Regions from separate parts of the Streptomyces sp. Edi2 genome, predicted to be linked through region 2. Evidence: riboswitches for the same ligand, from Rfam matches in the RefSeq annotation. Region 2 holds a riboswitch; the other holds the start of a gene.
The links. A riboswitch is a leader RNA that binds a small molecule or an ion and turns the genes downstream of it on or off. The one in region 2 is predicted to bind glycine.
Positions count from the first base shown of each region.

Region 1: it holds a riboswitch for glycine, as region 2 does, so the genes downstream of both, gcvT (glycine cleavage system aminomethyltransferase GcvT) here and gcvP (aminomethyl-transferring glycine dehydrogenase) in region 2, are expected to answer to the same signal.

Region 1 covers NZ_JBEJGX010000003.1:6,342,854-6,350,409, reverse strand. The annotation lists gene ABR737_RS31360 (ABC transporter permease) at 37-1,035, opposite strand; gene ABR737_RS31355 (enhanced serine sensitivity protein SseB C-terminal domain-containing protein) at 1,444-2,250, opposite strand; gene ABR737_RS31350 (enhanced serine sensitivity protein SseB) at 2,312-3,109, opposite strand; gene ABR737_RS31345 (AAA family ATPase) at 3,202-3,864, opposite strand; glycine riboswitch at 4,163-4,258, shown strand; gene gcvT (glycine cleavage system aminomethyltransferase GcvT) at 4,410-5,537, shown strand; gene gcvH (glycine cleavage system protein GcvH) at 5,684-6,061, shown strand; gene glyA (serine hydroxymethyltransferase) at 6,162-7,421, shown strand.
Region 2 covers NZ_JBEJGX010000003.1:1,089,734-1,097,289, forward strand. The annotation lists gene ABR737_RS08225 (glutamate-cysteine ligase family protein) at 1-880, opposite strand, end outside; gene ABR737_RS08230 (hypothetical protein) at 1,449-2,039, shown strand; gene ABR737_RS08235 (DUF5999 family protein) at 2,384-2,578, shown strand; gene gcvP (aminomethyl-transferring glycine dehydrogenase) at 2,700-5,585, opposite strand; glycine riboswitch at 5,646-5,772, opposite strand; glycine riboswitch at 5,773-5,870, opposite strand; gene ABR737_RS08245 (PRC-barrel domain-containing protein) at 5,985-6,374, shown strand; gene ABR737_RS08250 (DNA polymerase IV) at 6,278-7,556, opposite strand, start outside.

The DNA.
Region 1 (7,556 bases), 5.3 Mb from region 2:
CACTGGGGGTGTCGGAGCGGGTGCCCGCGGCGGCCGTCAGCGGCTGCGCGGGTCCAGCGCGTCCCTCAGCCCGTCACCGAGCAGGTTGAACGCGAGCACGGTGACGAAGATCGCGAGGCCGGGGACGATCATGTACTGGGGGTCGACCTCGTAGTACTTGACCGCCTGGTTGAGCATGCCGCCCCAGGACGCCTGGGGCGGCTGAATGCCGACGCCCAGGAAGCTCAGGGCCGCTTCGAAGAGGATGTTGGAGGGGATCAGCAGCGTCGAGTAGACGATGATCGGCCCCACCAGGTTGGGCAGCAGCTCCCGGAAGAGGATGAACGGCCCGCGCGCGCCCATGCCGCGGGCGGCGTCGACGAATTCACGCTCGCGCAGCGACAGGGTCTGCGCGCGCACGATCCGCCCCATGTAGGGCCAGTTGAAGAAACCGATCACGAAGATCAGCACCGAGATGTGCAGCGGCAGGCCCTCCATGCCGAAGGCGCCGCCCTGCAGCGAGGCGGAGATCGCGATGGCGAACAGCAGCAGCGGGAAGGCCAGGAAGACATCCATCATCCGGCTGATGAGGGCGTCCACCCGCCCGCGGTAGAAGCCGGCGACCACACCGAGCACGGTGCCGATGGCGACCGACAGCACCGTCGCGCCGAACGCCACGATCAGCGACACCCAGGAGCCCTCCAGGATCCGGGCGAGCAGATCGCGGCCGAACTTCGGGTCCACGCCCAGGGGGTGGTCAGCGCTCATGCCGCCGAGGTCGCCCTTGGGGAGCGTGGTGTTGGGGTCGATCAGCGACTGGTGGGGATTGTTCGGGTCCAGTCCCAGCAGGGCCTGGATCGGACGGGAGAGCGCGGCGACGACGATGAGCAGGATGACAACGATGGCACCGGCCACCGCAACCTTGTCCCGCCTGAAGCGCAGCCAGGCGATCTGACCGAGCGAACGCCCCTCGATCCGCTTTGTCTCGACGCCCTTCAGCACCGCTTCCGGCTGCGCCTCAGCAGCCGCCCCGGTGGTCTCGATCGGTGCGGTCACAGTGCCTTTGACCCCTCTCGGCCGACGGTGGCCGGCCCCTGCCCGCCGCGGATTGCGGCCTGGTTCACATCACTGGTGCAAGTTCGGTGCAGCAATTCCTGCGGACATCGCGGAAGTTCGCACTATGGAAGTTCTCAGGCTTACGCGACGCCGTGGGATGACGCTCGTACAAAGGACCGAGGTCTGTTGTTTCCGGAGTCTTCATCCCTTTCTCGATCAGTCACCAGCCCTGATGGGGAAAGGATGCGCAACTGTGATGTGCTCCACTGCCTTCCGTTATACGGACAAAAGTTCGGGCTGAGCGGAGCGATCGCCCGCGGGAGAGGTCCTCAACCGCGGGGCATACAGGGGCAATTCACCACAAGACCGGCGCCCGGACGTTACCCCCGGGGCGCCGGAGACAGGCTGTCAGTAAGGGCGCGGGTAGCCGTAGCCGTACGACGGCGCGGGAGCCTGGGCCGGCTGACCCGGCGGCTGGGCGTAGCCGTCCCGGTCGAAGAACGGGCGCGTGGAGGCCCGCATCCACATGCCGACCGGGTCGAACTCGTCGTTCATCGCGACGGTGGAGACCGGCAGACCGTCCGGCACCGCGCCGATCGACTGCTGGATCATCAACCGCACCGAATCCACCGCTTGTTGGCCGGTGTCGTACAGATCCAGACCGATCGCCAGATAGGGGGCACCGAGCGCCGGCTGCACCCAGGCCCGGCGCAGCGACCGCACGGCAGGCGTCCGGTGTGCGTTCTGGGCGAGCAGCGCGTAGAACTGCGGGATGTCGATGACCGGTTCGGAGATCCGCAGCGGACCGGCCGGCAGCCGGTCCAGACCACCGGCGATACGGCGCAGATCCAGCCACGGGATGCCGACACCCCCGCCGGAGGCATGCGGATTCAGCCACAGGCCCCAGCGGTCGGGGAAGAGCGAGGCGGCGATCTCCAGGCCGGTGACGACCTCGTGGTCGCGGTTCCAGCCGGAGGCGGCGAGCTCGGGCGCCGAGGTCACACACGGCGCATAGCCGAGGCCTTCGACCTCCATGTTTCCGTACTGCGCATCGGGCGAACCGGCCCGGCCGTGCCACAGCAGCATCCAGACCTGGCCCGCGGCGAGCGCCTGCAGCAGCGCCTCATAGGCGTCGTAACGGCCGGGCGAGACCTGCTGGAGCAGCTGCTCCAGTGCTCCGGCCGCCGCCGGCCCCTGATGCGCACCCGCGCTCACGTGGTCCGTCCCTTCGTCCGCAGGGCACGTCATGGGTGCGCCCGCCCGTCATCCATCCAGCTTACGAGTGGTCCCGAGAGTAGAAGGGCCGCACACGCTCCAGCATCCAGTCGGCGACCGGGTCGCCCTGGGCGAGGTCGAGCATGACGAGCTGTACGGGCCAGGGCACCGGCACTGCGCCGAGCGCACGTCCGAGGGCTGACAGTACCGCCTCGCGGGCGGTGCCGTCGTGCAGTGCCGCGGGGTCCGCACCGATCTGCACACCGACGAACAGCGCGGGCGTGTCGCCCTCGACACTTGCCAGGGCACGCCGGGCAGTCAGGACAATTCCGGCGCCGGAGAACTCCAGTCCGGCGGCGGCCAGGAAGTCCACCGGCTCGTCCTGCCAGTCCGGCTCGAAGAGCCGCACCCGGCCGCCGCTGGGCAGACCGGTCCGCTCCTGGCGCCCCTCCCGGCACAGTTCGGCCACCGCGGGAGGCGGCAGCGGGACGCCGATCGTGCCGTCCGGGTTGACCGCGATGCCGATGTGCGGGGGCAGCCCGCGGGCGAACTCCCGTGCCGGGGCGACGGTGAAGGACATATGCGCGCCGACCGCCCGCAAGAACTCCTGCTCGGAGCTGTAGACCGGGACATAGGCCGCACCGTGCAGCTCGACGGTGGGCAGATCGAGGCCGCGGGTGCCGGGACCGGCGCTCTCCGGTCCGCCGCCGTTGGGCAGCGGCACCCAGACCCTGCTGCGGCCCAGCACCTCGACGATCCGGCCACCGGCGCCCGGGTGCCCGGCCGCGGCGGCCAGCACCTCTTCGAGCTCGTTCGCCGGCCACGCCAGCTGCGGTATCCCCTGCTGCGGAAATGTCATGTGCACCCACCCGTTCCGAACCGCGCCATCTGGCCAAAGACCCTAGACGAGAAGGCGTGCGGAGGGACCCTCGGGGCACGGTGGCGGTGCGCTCAGTCGAAGCTGACCGTCTCCAGGGCGCTCGCCGCCCGCCGGTCGAGCAGGACGGCCGAGTGGCAGCCCTTCGGCAGCCGGGCCGACTCGGCCGCGCCGACCAGCCTGCCCACCGCCCCGCGGTGCCGCGCGAAGGCGTACCCCGACACCCCGCGCCCCCGCGACTCCTGGCCGGACAGCGCCACCTCGGGCGGCACATCGAGCAGCACCAGATGCAGCCCGCGGCCGCCGCGCACCGCCGACCGCGCGATCCAGCCACGCACCCACGCCAGGGTGCCGCAGTCGTGCACCACCACGCTGCCCCCCGAGCGCAGCGCACGGCCCAGCGTCAGGTAGTGGGCGGCCCGGACCAGCGGACGGTAGAGGGCGTACGGCAGCCGGCGCAGCCTGCCGTGCTCCCAGCGCTCGCGGACGTCCTGCGAATCGATGCGGTGCACCACGGCGCCGTGTGCGTCCAGCGGCGGTACGACACGGTGCATCAGGGTGCTCTTGCCGCTGCCCGGCAGACCGGAGACCACCACCAGGTCACCGGCCGGGAACCGCAGCTCGGCGGCCCCCCTCGCCCGTCCGCGGCCCCTCAGGTCCACGACTTCGGCGCCGCGCCCGGGCCGGACGACGGGCCGCGGCCTCCGGCCGGCCCGGGGCCCGGCGGCGGGCGGCACCGCGGGCGCGGTCGCCGGAGGCGCGACGGCCGGAGGCACGACGTCTGAAGTGGCTCCGAATGCCGCTTCACTGTGCACGCGATCGTCCTCCCCGTCCGGTTCTGCTCCGGTTCGAGTCCGTCCCCTACCCGCAGAGTGTCAAGAAAAGGTAATGCCCATCAAGGCTATTGTCCGATCTGCCCACGTCACGGGCGGGGTGACAGCAGGGGCTCCTCTATCGGGCGATCCCGTGCAATGATGTGGCCGCCACGTGCACATCGCGTCTCACCTGTGCACCGCCAACTGCATACCGGCCGTTTGAACCCGCGCGGGAGAGTCCCCGGCCGCCATGGCGGGGCGCCGAAGGAGCAAGTCCTCCCTTGAATCTCTCAGGCCCCTATACCGCGCAGGCGAGGCAGATCTGAAAAGCGAGCCGCAGCCCGGCACACGGGGCGGCTCCACCCAAGGTGCAAACCGGGTCCGTTCGCGGGATCCCGGTGAACCTCTCAGGTTCCGATGACAGATGGGGAGAACGTCTTGTCACCCCTGCCTGGGAGCCCGGAACCATGACTGATGCCCCCCGCCGTACCGCGCTGGACGCCACCCATCGTGCGCTCGGCGCCACCATGACCGACTTCGCCGGCTGGGACATGCCGCTGCGCTACAGCAGCGAGCGTGACGAACACATCGCCGTCCGTACCCGCGCCGGCCTGTTCGACCTCTCCCACATGGGCGAGATCACCGTCACCGGCCCGCAGGCCGCCGACCTCCTCGACTATGCGCTGGTCGGCAACATCGGGGGCGTCAGGACCGGCCGCGCCCGCTACACCATGATCTGTGAGGACCAGGGCGGCATCCTGGACGACCTGATCGTCTACCGCCTGGCCGACCAGGAGTACATGGTCGTCGCCAACGCCTCCAACGCCCAGGTGGTGCTGGATGCGCTGACCGCGCGGGCGGGCGGCTTCGACGCCGCGATCCGCGACGACCGGGACGCCTACGCGCTGCTCGCGGTGCAGGGCCCGGAGTCGCCCGGGATCCTGAAGAAGGTCACCGACGCCGACCTGGACGGCCTGAAGTACTACGCGGGCCTGCCCGGCACCGTCGCCGGCGTCCAGGCGCTGATCGCCCGTACCGGATACACCGGCGAGGACGGCTTCGAGCTGTTCGTCCGGCCGGCCGACGCGGTCGCCCTCTGGGAGGCGCTGACCGAGGCCGGCCAGGACGCCGGTCTGGTGCCCTGCGGCCTGTCCTGCCGGGACACTCTGCGCCTGGAGGCGGGCATGCCGCTGTACGGGCACGAGCTGACGACCTCGACCACGCCGTTCGACGCGGGTCTGGGCCGGGTCGTGAAGTTCGAGAAGACGACCAACAACGGCGACTTCGTCGGCCGTACGGCGCTGGCGGCCGCCGCCGAGCGCGCCGAGGCGAACCCGCCGCGCAAGCTGGTCGGCCTGATCGCCACGGGCCGCCGGGTCCCGCGCGCCGGCTACCCGGTCGTCGCGGCCGACGGCACGGTCATCGGTGAGGTCACCTCCGGGGCCCCCTCTCCCACCCTCGGCAAGCCGGTCGCCATCGCCTACGTCGATGCCGCCTACGCCACACCGGGCACCGAGGGTGTGTGCGTGGACATCCGTGGAAGCCATGAGCCGTACGAGGTCACCGCTCTGCCGTTCTACAAGCGGCAGAAGTAGCACAGACAGCAGAAGCAGGAGCTCACCCGGGGCGGACCCGGCAGCGGCGCGCACCCGTGCGTCTCACTGTGCAAGCCCCTCCCCCTCGGCGTCACCAGGGGCGACCCCCTTCACCACCACACCCTCGCGTACAGGAGAATCGAGCCATGAGCAACCCCCAGCAGCTGCGCTACAGCAAGGAGCACGAGTGGCTGTCGGGCGCCGAGGAAGGCGTCTCGACGGTCGGCATCACCGAGCACGCGGCCAACGCGCTCGGCGACGTCGTCTACGTGCAGCTCCCCGAGGTCGGTGCCACGGTCGCGGCGGGCGAGACCTGCGGCGAGCTGGAGTCGACCAAGTCGGTCAGCGATCTCTACTCGCCCGTCGACGGTGAGATCACCGAGATCAACGAGGATGTCGTCAACGATCCCTCGCTGGTGAACTCCGCCCCGTTCGAGGGCGGTTGGCTGTTCAAGGTGAAGCTCGGCGGTGAGCCGGGCGAACTGCTCTCCGCCGACGAGTACGCCGCCTTCATCCAGAGCTGAGCCGCCGGCTCCCCGTCCGGCACCGCCCGGGCCAAAGCTCCTCCGGACCCGCCGTCCGGCCGGACCCCGATCGCGCCCCCTGACTCCCCCAGGAAGACTCATGTCGCTTCTGAACAGCTCCCTCCACGAGGTCGACCCCGATGTCGCCGCCGCCGTCGACGCCGAACTCCACCGCCAGCAGTCCACCCTCGAAATGATCGCGTCGGAGAACTTCGCCCCCGTCGCCGTCATGGAGGCCCAGGGCTCCGTCCTCACCAACAAGTACGCCGAGGGCTACCCCGGCCGCCGCTACTACGGCGGCTGCGAGCACGTCGATGTCGTCGAGCAGATCGCGATCGACCGCATCAAGGCCCTGTTCGGTGCCGAGGCCGCCAACGTCCAGCCGCACTCCGGCGCGCAGGCCAACGCCGCCGCCATGTTCGCCCTGATCAAGCCGGGCGACACCATCCTGGGTCTCAACCTCGCCCACGGCGGGCACCTGACCCACGGCATGAAGATCAACTTCAGCGGCAAGCTCTACAACGTGGTGCCCTACCACGTCGACGAGAAGACCAACCTCGTCGACATGGAGGAGGTCGAGCGCCTGGCCAAGGAGCACCGCCCCAAGCTGATCGTCGCCGGCTGGTCCGCCTACCCGCGCCAGCTCGACTTCGCCGCCTTCCGGCGCATCGCCGACGAGGTCGGCGCCTACCTCATGGTCGACATGGCGCACTTCGCCGGCCTGGTCGCCGCCGGCCTGCACCCCAGCCCGGTGCCGCACGCCCACGTCGTGACCACCACCACCCACAAGACCCTCGGCGGCCCCCGCGGCGGCGTGATCCTCTCCACCCAGGAGCTGGCCAAGAAGATCAACTCTGCGGTCTTCCCCGGCCAGCAGGGCGGGCCCCTGGAGCACGTCATCGCCGCCAAGGCCGTCTCCTTCAAGGTCGCCGCCTCCGACGACTTCAAGGAGCGCCAGCAGCGCACCCTCGACGGCGCCCGGATCCTGGCCGAACGCCTCGTCCAGGACGACGTCACACAGCACGGCGTCTCGGTCCTGTCCGGCGGCACCGACGTCCACCTCGTCCTCGTCGACCTGCGCGACAGCGAGCTCGACGGCCAGCAGGCCGAGGACCGCCTCCACGAGGTCGGCATCACGGTCAACCGCAACGCGATCCCCAACGACCCCCGGCCCCCGATGGTCACCTCGGGTCTGCGCATCGGCACCCCGGCGCTGGCCACCCGCGGCTTCCAGGCCGAGGACTTCCGCGAGGTCGCCGACATCATCGCCGAGGCCCTCAAGCCCGCCTACGACGCCGAAGCCCTCAAGGCCCGCGTCACCGCACTCGCGGAGAAGTTCCCGCTGTACCCGTCCCTGTGACGCGACTCATGCACTGAGCCCGCTGCCCGCCGGTGACCGGCGGGCGGGGGGGTGCACGACGGCGCACGACGGTGAGCCCGGGGTCGTCGGTCCCGGGCTCATGGTCTGCCGGCTCTGCTTCTCTTCGGGGCTCTT
Region 2 (7,556 bases):
GCAGCGGCTCCTGCGGTCCGCACATCGGCAGCAGCGGCTGGAAATAGCGCAGATTCTCCTCGAACAGGTCGTAGGCAGAGTCGATCCAGCGCTCGCCGAACCAGGTCCGGGGGCGTACCCCCTGGGTCTGCAGTTCGGGCGCCCGGGTATCGGTGGCCTGCTGGAAGACCGGCGGCCGGGATTCGCGCCACAGCTCACGGCCGAAGAGGAACGGTGAGTTGGCGCCGACGGCCACCTGCACGGCGGCGATGGCCTGTGCCGCGTTCCAGACGGCGGCGAAGCGGCCCGGTGTCACCTGGAGGTGCAGCTGGACCGAGGTACAGGCGGCCTCCGGCGCGATGGAGGGCGAGCGGGAGACCAGATGCTCGACGCCCCGGATGTCGAGGGCGAAGTCCTCGCCGCGGGCCGCCCGCATCTGGTCGTTGAGCAGGACATAGCGGTCATTCTCGGAGAGGCTGGCGGCCGTGAGGTCGGTGGCGTGCAGGGTGGGCAGGATGCCGATCATCACGATCCGGGCGGCGACCTCGCGGGCCTTCCTTTCGGCATAGGCGAGTCCCGTACGGAGTTCTTCGGCGAGCTGGTCCAGGACCCGGCCGCTCAATCGGTGCGGCAGGATGTTGACCTCTAGATTGCACTGGGCGAGTTCGGTCTGGAAATCACCGCTGGCGATGCGCTCAAGAACTTGAGAGTTCATCATCCGGGGCAGCCCGTCGGCGCCCGCCAGATTGAGTTCGATCTCCAGGCCCATGAGATTCTTGGGCCGGTCGAACCTCTCCTCCTCCAGGAGCCTCCGCAATCCCGCAAGGCACTCGTGGAGCTTTCTTCGATAACGCTCCCGGTCCGCCAGGTCGATCCCGTCCGCGGCGACCTTCTCCCCCATCGAAGGGTCCCTCCTCGAGTGAACGGCCCGTGATCACGGGCCGCTTGGGGCCTTCCCCGACTGCGGCGGGGCTCACGCTACGGTCGATGATGCCCCGGCAATCTGATCGATAACGCCGCGGCGGCACGCCGGTACCGATAGGCTCGAAGTGGACCGGCCTCCGGCACCTCCCTCAGGCATATCTCGGTGGCGATCGCCTTCCGCATTTCCGCCGCGAGAAATACCGACGAGATCCGGCCTACCGCGCCGCCGCAGGAATACGAGGCAGCCCCGTAAAAGCGAGGCACAAAGCGGAAGAAAGCGCCTCACACAAGGGTCTGGATTTCCCCTTGCCCGAAATCCACAAGGCCGGTAGTCGAAACACTTTCAGAACATACGTCGTATAAACTCCGCTTACGAGGCAGAGACTTGGCGCCCAGCGTCCCGGTGTTTCCACCGGCACGGGGGCACAGCGACTGACCTCGCCGGGCCGCAGCCCCGGCCGGCCACGCTCTGACCCCGCACGCAGACAGCGTCGTTTGCACCCTGCCAGGCTCCACCGTGTCTCCGAAGTGAGAGGCGACCCACCATGCCGCTGCACCTTCCCCCTGCCCCCACGCCTGCCCTGCGCTGCGTTCTCGCCGCCCTCGGCTCCCCCACCGCGGTCCGCGAGGCCCCGGTCTCCGCGCTGCGCGCCCATCAGGGTCCGCTCAGCCCCGACCACCCGCTGCCGGTCCACGTCTGGGAAGACGTCAGCCGGACGGGCGGTGTGCCGCGGACCCGCCTGGCCGGCTGGCGTTTCCTGGTCCGCGGCGGGGAGCGGGCCGTGGCGACCGCCGAAGCGGTGCTCACCGCGGACGGCTGGACCTTCGCACGGTTCTGCGGCGGCCCCTATCTCGCCGCGACCGAGCAGGCACTGTCGCAGGCCGAGTCGCTTGCCACCCCCTACCAGCCGCGACTGCTGTCCGTACCCGAGCTCTACATGCTCACCCTCTGGCTGCACCACGACCTCACCTCGGACGGCACCGAAGGACTTGCCGCGCCCGGCGACCTGCTGGTGCCGCTGGCGCCCGCCCCGCCGGGGATCGCCGCGCACCGTCCACAGCGCATCGCCGACCTGCTCCCCCGGCTCACCCTCCGCCTCACACCGGCCACCCCGCTCCTCGCCGAACCCGCCTGAACCCGCCCTCCGGCCCCGGTTCTCCCCGGTGGGCACCGGCGCCCGTCACCCGGCATGAGCATGCCCCGCGGCCCCTTCGGGCCACGGGGCGCTCTGTCGCGCTCACCCAGGCGGGCTAGTCCGCGGCTACCACTCCCAACCCGCTTGGGGAGGAGTGCAATTGGGAGCAACCGCCCGCACGGGTGACGCGTCCGTATCGAGTGAGTACCGCTGCTGCGAAATCCCTGCGGAATCCCCTCCGTGGGGCAACACTGGGACCGACCGATGGAAACGGGGGAGCGGCCATGCACAGCTCATCGAGCCGCACAACGACGTTCACCACACCGCAGCGAAAGACAACCTCCATGTGCCAGCACCAACCGCCATGCCCGTCAGCCGACTCCACCGACCGGGAGGCCGCACACCTTGTGGCGCACCACCCGGAGCAGGGCTGGAGCCTGCTCTGCAACGGCGTCCTGCTCTTCGAGGACACCGGTGAGCTGCTGCCGGACGGGCAGGTCATCGCCCCGCACCGCACTCGCGCCACCGCCGCCGCCTGACCCGCGAGCGGCACGCACCACAGGGCCCCCGGCAGATCTGCCGAGGGCCCTTGAATGTTGCGGTGCATCCGCCGCGGTGCATCCTCGCCCGGAGCAGTTGCCCTGACTCAGATGCCGTGACTCACTTGTCGTACGCGTCCAGCGGCGGGCAGGAGCAGACGAGGTTACGGTCGCCGAAGGCACCGTCGATGCGCCGCACCGGCGGCCAGTACTTCTCCGAGGCCTCGACACCGGCCGGGAAGACGGCCTCCTCGCGGGTGTACGGGTGCGACCACTCGCCACCGAGCGCGCCCGCGGTGTGCGGGGCGTTGCGCAGCGGGTTGTCGTCCTTGTCCCACTCCCCCGTGCCGACCTTCTCGATCTCCGCACGGATGGCGATCATCGCGTCGCAGAACCGGTCCAGCTCGCCGAGGTCCTCGCTCTCGGTCGGCTCGATCATCAGCGTGCCGGCCACCGGGAACGACATCGTCGGCGCGTGGAAGCCGTAGTCGATGAGCCGCTTGGCGACGTCGTCGATGCTCACGCCGGTCGCCTTGGTCAGCTGCCGCACATCGATGATGCACTCATGCGCGACCAGACCGCCGGGGCCGGTGTAGAGCACCGGGTAGTGCGGCTCCAGGCGCTTGGCGATGTAGTTGGCGCTCAGCACCGCGACCTGGGTGGCGCGCTTGAGGCCCTCGCCGCCCATCAGGCGGACGTACGCCCAGGAGATCGGCAGGATGCCGGCCGAGCCCCAGGGCGCCGCGGAGATCGGTCCCACGCCCGTCTCGGGGCCCGCGCCGGGCTGCAGCGGGTGGTTGGGCAGGTACGGCGCCAGGTGGGCGCGTACGCCGACCGGGCCGACGCCCGGGCCACCGCCGCCGTGCGGGATGCAGAACGTCTTGTGCAGGTTGAGGTGCGAGACATCGCCGCCGAACTTGCCGGGCTCGGCGAGGCCGACCAGCGCATTGAGGTTGGCGCCGTCGACGTAGACCTGGCCGCCGGCGTCGTGCACCGTCGCGCAGATCTGGGTGATGTGCTCCTCGAACACGCCGTGGGTGGAGGGGTAGGTGACCATCAGGACCGCGAGTTCGTCACGGTGCTTCTCGATCTTGGTGTGCAGATCGTCGGCGTCGACCTCGCCGTCCTCACCGGTCTTGACGACGACGACCTTCATCCCGGCCATCACCGCGCTGGCGGCATTGGTGCCGTGCGCGGAGGACGGGATCAGGCAGACCGTGCGCTGCTCGTCACCGTTGGCGCGGTGGTAGGCACGCACCGCCAGCAGGCCGGCCAGCTCGCCCTGCGATCCGGCGTTGGGCTGGATGGAGACCTTGTCATAGCCGGTGACGGTGGCCAGCCGTTCCTCCAGCTCCTGGATGAGCGTGAGATAGCCCTGGGCCTGGGCGGCCGGCGCGAAGGGGTGCAGCTGCCCGAAGGCGGGCCAGGTGACCGGCTCCATCTCGGTGGTCGCGTTCAGCTTCATGGTGCAGGAGCCGAGCGGGATCATGCCGCGGTCCAGTGCGTAGTCCTTGTCCGCGAGGGTGCGCAGGTAGCGCAGCATCGCGGTCTCGGAGCGGTACTGGTGGAAGACCGGGTGGGTGAGGTAGTCGTCGCTGCGCAGCAGGTCCTGCGGCAGCGTCTCGGCGGCGGCCGCGTCCAGCTGCTCGACGTCGCCGTGCACCCCGAAGGCGCCCCAGACGCCGGCCAGCTGCGCACGCCCGGTGGTCTCGTCGCACGCGATACCGACGAGGTCGGCGTCGACCTGCCGGAGGTTGACCCCGGCCTCGCGGGCGGCGGCGACGACCTCGGCCGCCCGGCCGGGCACCCGCGCGGTCAGCGTGTCGAAGTACGCGCCGTGCACGATTTCCACCCCGCCGGCCCGCAGGCCTTCGGCGAGGACCGCGGCGTAGCGGTGGGTGCGGCGGGCGATCGTCCGCAGCCCCTCGGGGCCGTGGTAGACGGCGTACATGCCGGCCATGACGGCGAGCAGCACCTGCGCGGTGCAGATGTTGCTGGTGGCCTTCTCGCGGCGGATGTGCTGCTCGCGGGTCTGCAGCGCAAGGCGGTAGGCCTTGTTGCCGTCGGCGTCGACGGAGACGCCCACCAGACGCCCGGGCAGGCTGCGGGCGAACTGGTCGCGGACGGCCATGAAGCCGGCGTGCGGCCCGCCGAAGCCCATCGGGACGCCGAAGCGCTGGGTGGTGCCGACGGCGATGTCCGCGCCGAGCTCGCCGGGCGAGGTCAGCAGCGTCAGGGCGAGCAGATCGGCGGCAACGGTGACGACCGCGCCCAGCTCGTGGGCCTGCTCGATCACGGCGCGCGGGTCACGGACCGCACCGGAGGCGCCGGGGTACTGCAGCAGCACGCCGAACACACCTCGCTCGGCGATCTCGGCCGGGATGCCGTCGGACAGGTCGGCGACCACGACCTCGACGCCGGTGGGCTCCGCACGGGTCTGGATCACGGCGATGGTCTGCGGCAGACAGTCGGCGTCGACCAGGAAGATGCCCTGCTTGACCTTGCCGACCCGGCGGGAGAGCGCCATCGCCTCGGCGGCCGCGGTGCCCTCGTCCAGCAGCGAGGAGCCGGAGGTGGGCAGACCGGTCAGCTCGGCGACCATCGTCTGGAAGTTCAGCAGCGCCTCGAGGCGCCCCTGCGAGATCTCCGGCTGGTAGGGGGTGTAGGCCGTGTACCAGGCCGGGTTCTCCATGACATTGCGCAGGATCACCGGCGGGGTGAACGTGCCGTAGTAGCCGAGTCCGATCATGGACGCCAGCACCTGGTTGCGGTCCGCGAGGCCGTGCAGCTCCTGCAGCACCTCGGCCTCGGTACGGGCCTGCGGCAGCCCGAGCGCCTCCGCGCTCTTGATCACATCGGGAACGGCGGTGTCGGTGAGCTCGTCCAGCGATCCGAACCCGATGTGCGCGAGCATCTTCGCCTGCGCCTCGTGGTCGGGACCGATGTGCCGCCGCTCGAAGGGGGTGCCGCGTTCCAGCTCGGTCAAGGAGATGCGATTGGTGGTCATCTGCGGGGGCCTCCTGGTCGTACGACCTACGAGGGGCACCACGGCACGGGTGCCCGGACGGCCTCCCCCTCTGTCATCTCAACCTGAGAGCTTCACCGGCCCGCGCGAGGCGGCCCGGCTTTCACCGTCGGTGAGGAGGGGTCCCGGAGCTGTGCCTTCCGCGGCCCGCCCTGCTTTCCAGAGTGACCTCGCCCACGCGGTACGTGTGCCTGAGAGATTCCGGGGAGGATTTGCTCCTTCGGCGCCCTCGCCGCGAACGACAAAGGACTCTCCCGCACGGGGTCAGCGGCCATTGGCCAGCCTACCAGCGCCGCACTCGAAGGATCCTTCGAGTGGCCAGGGCATGAAATGTGCCGTTTGGTTGTTGTCAGAGGGCAGTTGCGACCAATTGGAGGGACCGTGCAAACCGATATCGATCCCCGGAGCCTGATCGGCCGCAAAGCGTTCGACCGTAACGGCGCCAAAATAGGCACGATCGACGAGGTCTACCTCGACGACGCGACGGGGGAACCGGAGTGGGCGGCCGTGCGCACCGGACTCTTCAGCCGGGACGCGTTCGTCCCCCTCGAACCCAGCAAGATGGTCGGTGAGGGCCTGCACATTCCTTACGACCGCAAGCTGATCAAGGACGCGCCGGACTTCGGCGTCGGCCGCCATCTCTCCCCTGAGCAGGAACTTCAGCTCTATCACCACTACCGACTGGATATCTCCTCCCCGGCCTCCGACCCGGTGTCCTCGCCCGGCTCGGGTGACAAGGACTTCGGCAGGATCGCCGGCTCGGACGACTGACCGTCCGCCGGCCCCCCGCCCACCAGCGGCAGGGGCTCCCCCGGCCGCAGCGCCGGATCCTCGACAGCAAAGGTCCGCACCCTCCCCGGTGCGGACCATGGCGTTTCGAAGCGTACGGTCACCCTCCCCACCCCGCTCCCCTGCACCCAGCCCGCGCCGTACTCGTCGTGCACCACGTCCAGTCCGGGATGCCAGCGCCGCGGCCGGTCCTCCTCGGCCTCCCGCGCCGCGGCCGCGCCACCGGACAGCTCCGCCGCCGCCCGCGCGGCCTTCTCCGCCTCCGCCGCCTCCCGCTCCGTCGCCACCTGAGCGAACAGGTCTTCCTGTGTGAAGTCGGCCAGGCCGCTGACCCCCACGCCCAGCAGCCGCACCCCGCCGGTGGTGTCCACCATCTCCAGCAGCCGCACGGCGGCCTCCCGTATCACCGCGGGGTCGTCGGTGGGCCCACGCAGCGTCTCGGAGCGGGTCAGCGTCGAGAAGTCGTAGTTGCGCACCTTGACGACCACCGTCCGCCCGGAGCGCCCGGCGGCCCGCAGCCGCTCCACGCAGCGGTCCGCCAGCCGCAGTACCTCGCTCCGCACCCGCGCCCGGTCGGTCAGATCGACCTCGAAGGTGTCCTCGACCGAGATCGACTTCGCGTCCCGCTCGGCCACCACAGGACGGTCGTCCCGCCCCAGCGCCATCGCATACAGCCCGGCACCGTGCGCCTTGCCCAGCAGCCGCACCAGCTCGGCCTCGCCGGCCTCCGCGGTCTCCGCGACGGTGTGGATCCCGGCCCGGCGCAGCGTCTCGGCCGTCGCGGGCCCCACCCCGGGCAGCGTCCGCACCGTCATCGGGCCCAGCAGCTCCCGCTCGGTACCGGGCTCGATCACCACCAGACCGTTCGGCTTGGCCGCCTCGGACCCGATCTTCGCCAGCATCTTGGCGCCGGCCAGCCCCACCGAGCCGGTCAGACCCGTGGCGGAGCGGATCTCGCGGCGCAGCCGCTCCCCCACGGCCCGCGCGGCGGCCGTCCGGGGCGGCACCCCGCCCGCTTCCAGGTCGACGAAGGCCTCGTCCAGGCTCAGCGGCTCCACCAGCGGCGACAGCGCGTGCAGCAGCTCCATCACCGTGTCGCTCACCTGGCGGTACAGCGAGAAACGCGGGGTGAGATAAGCGGCGTTGGGGCACAGCCGCCGCGCC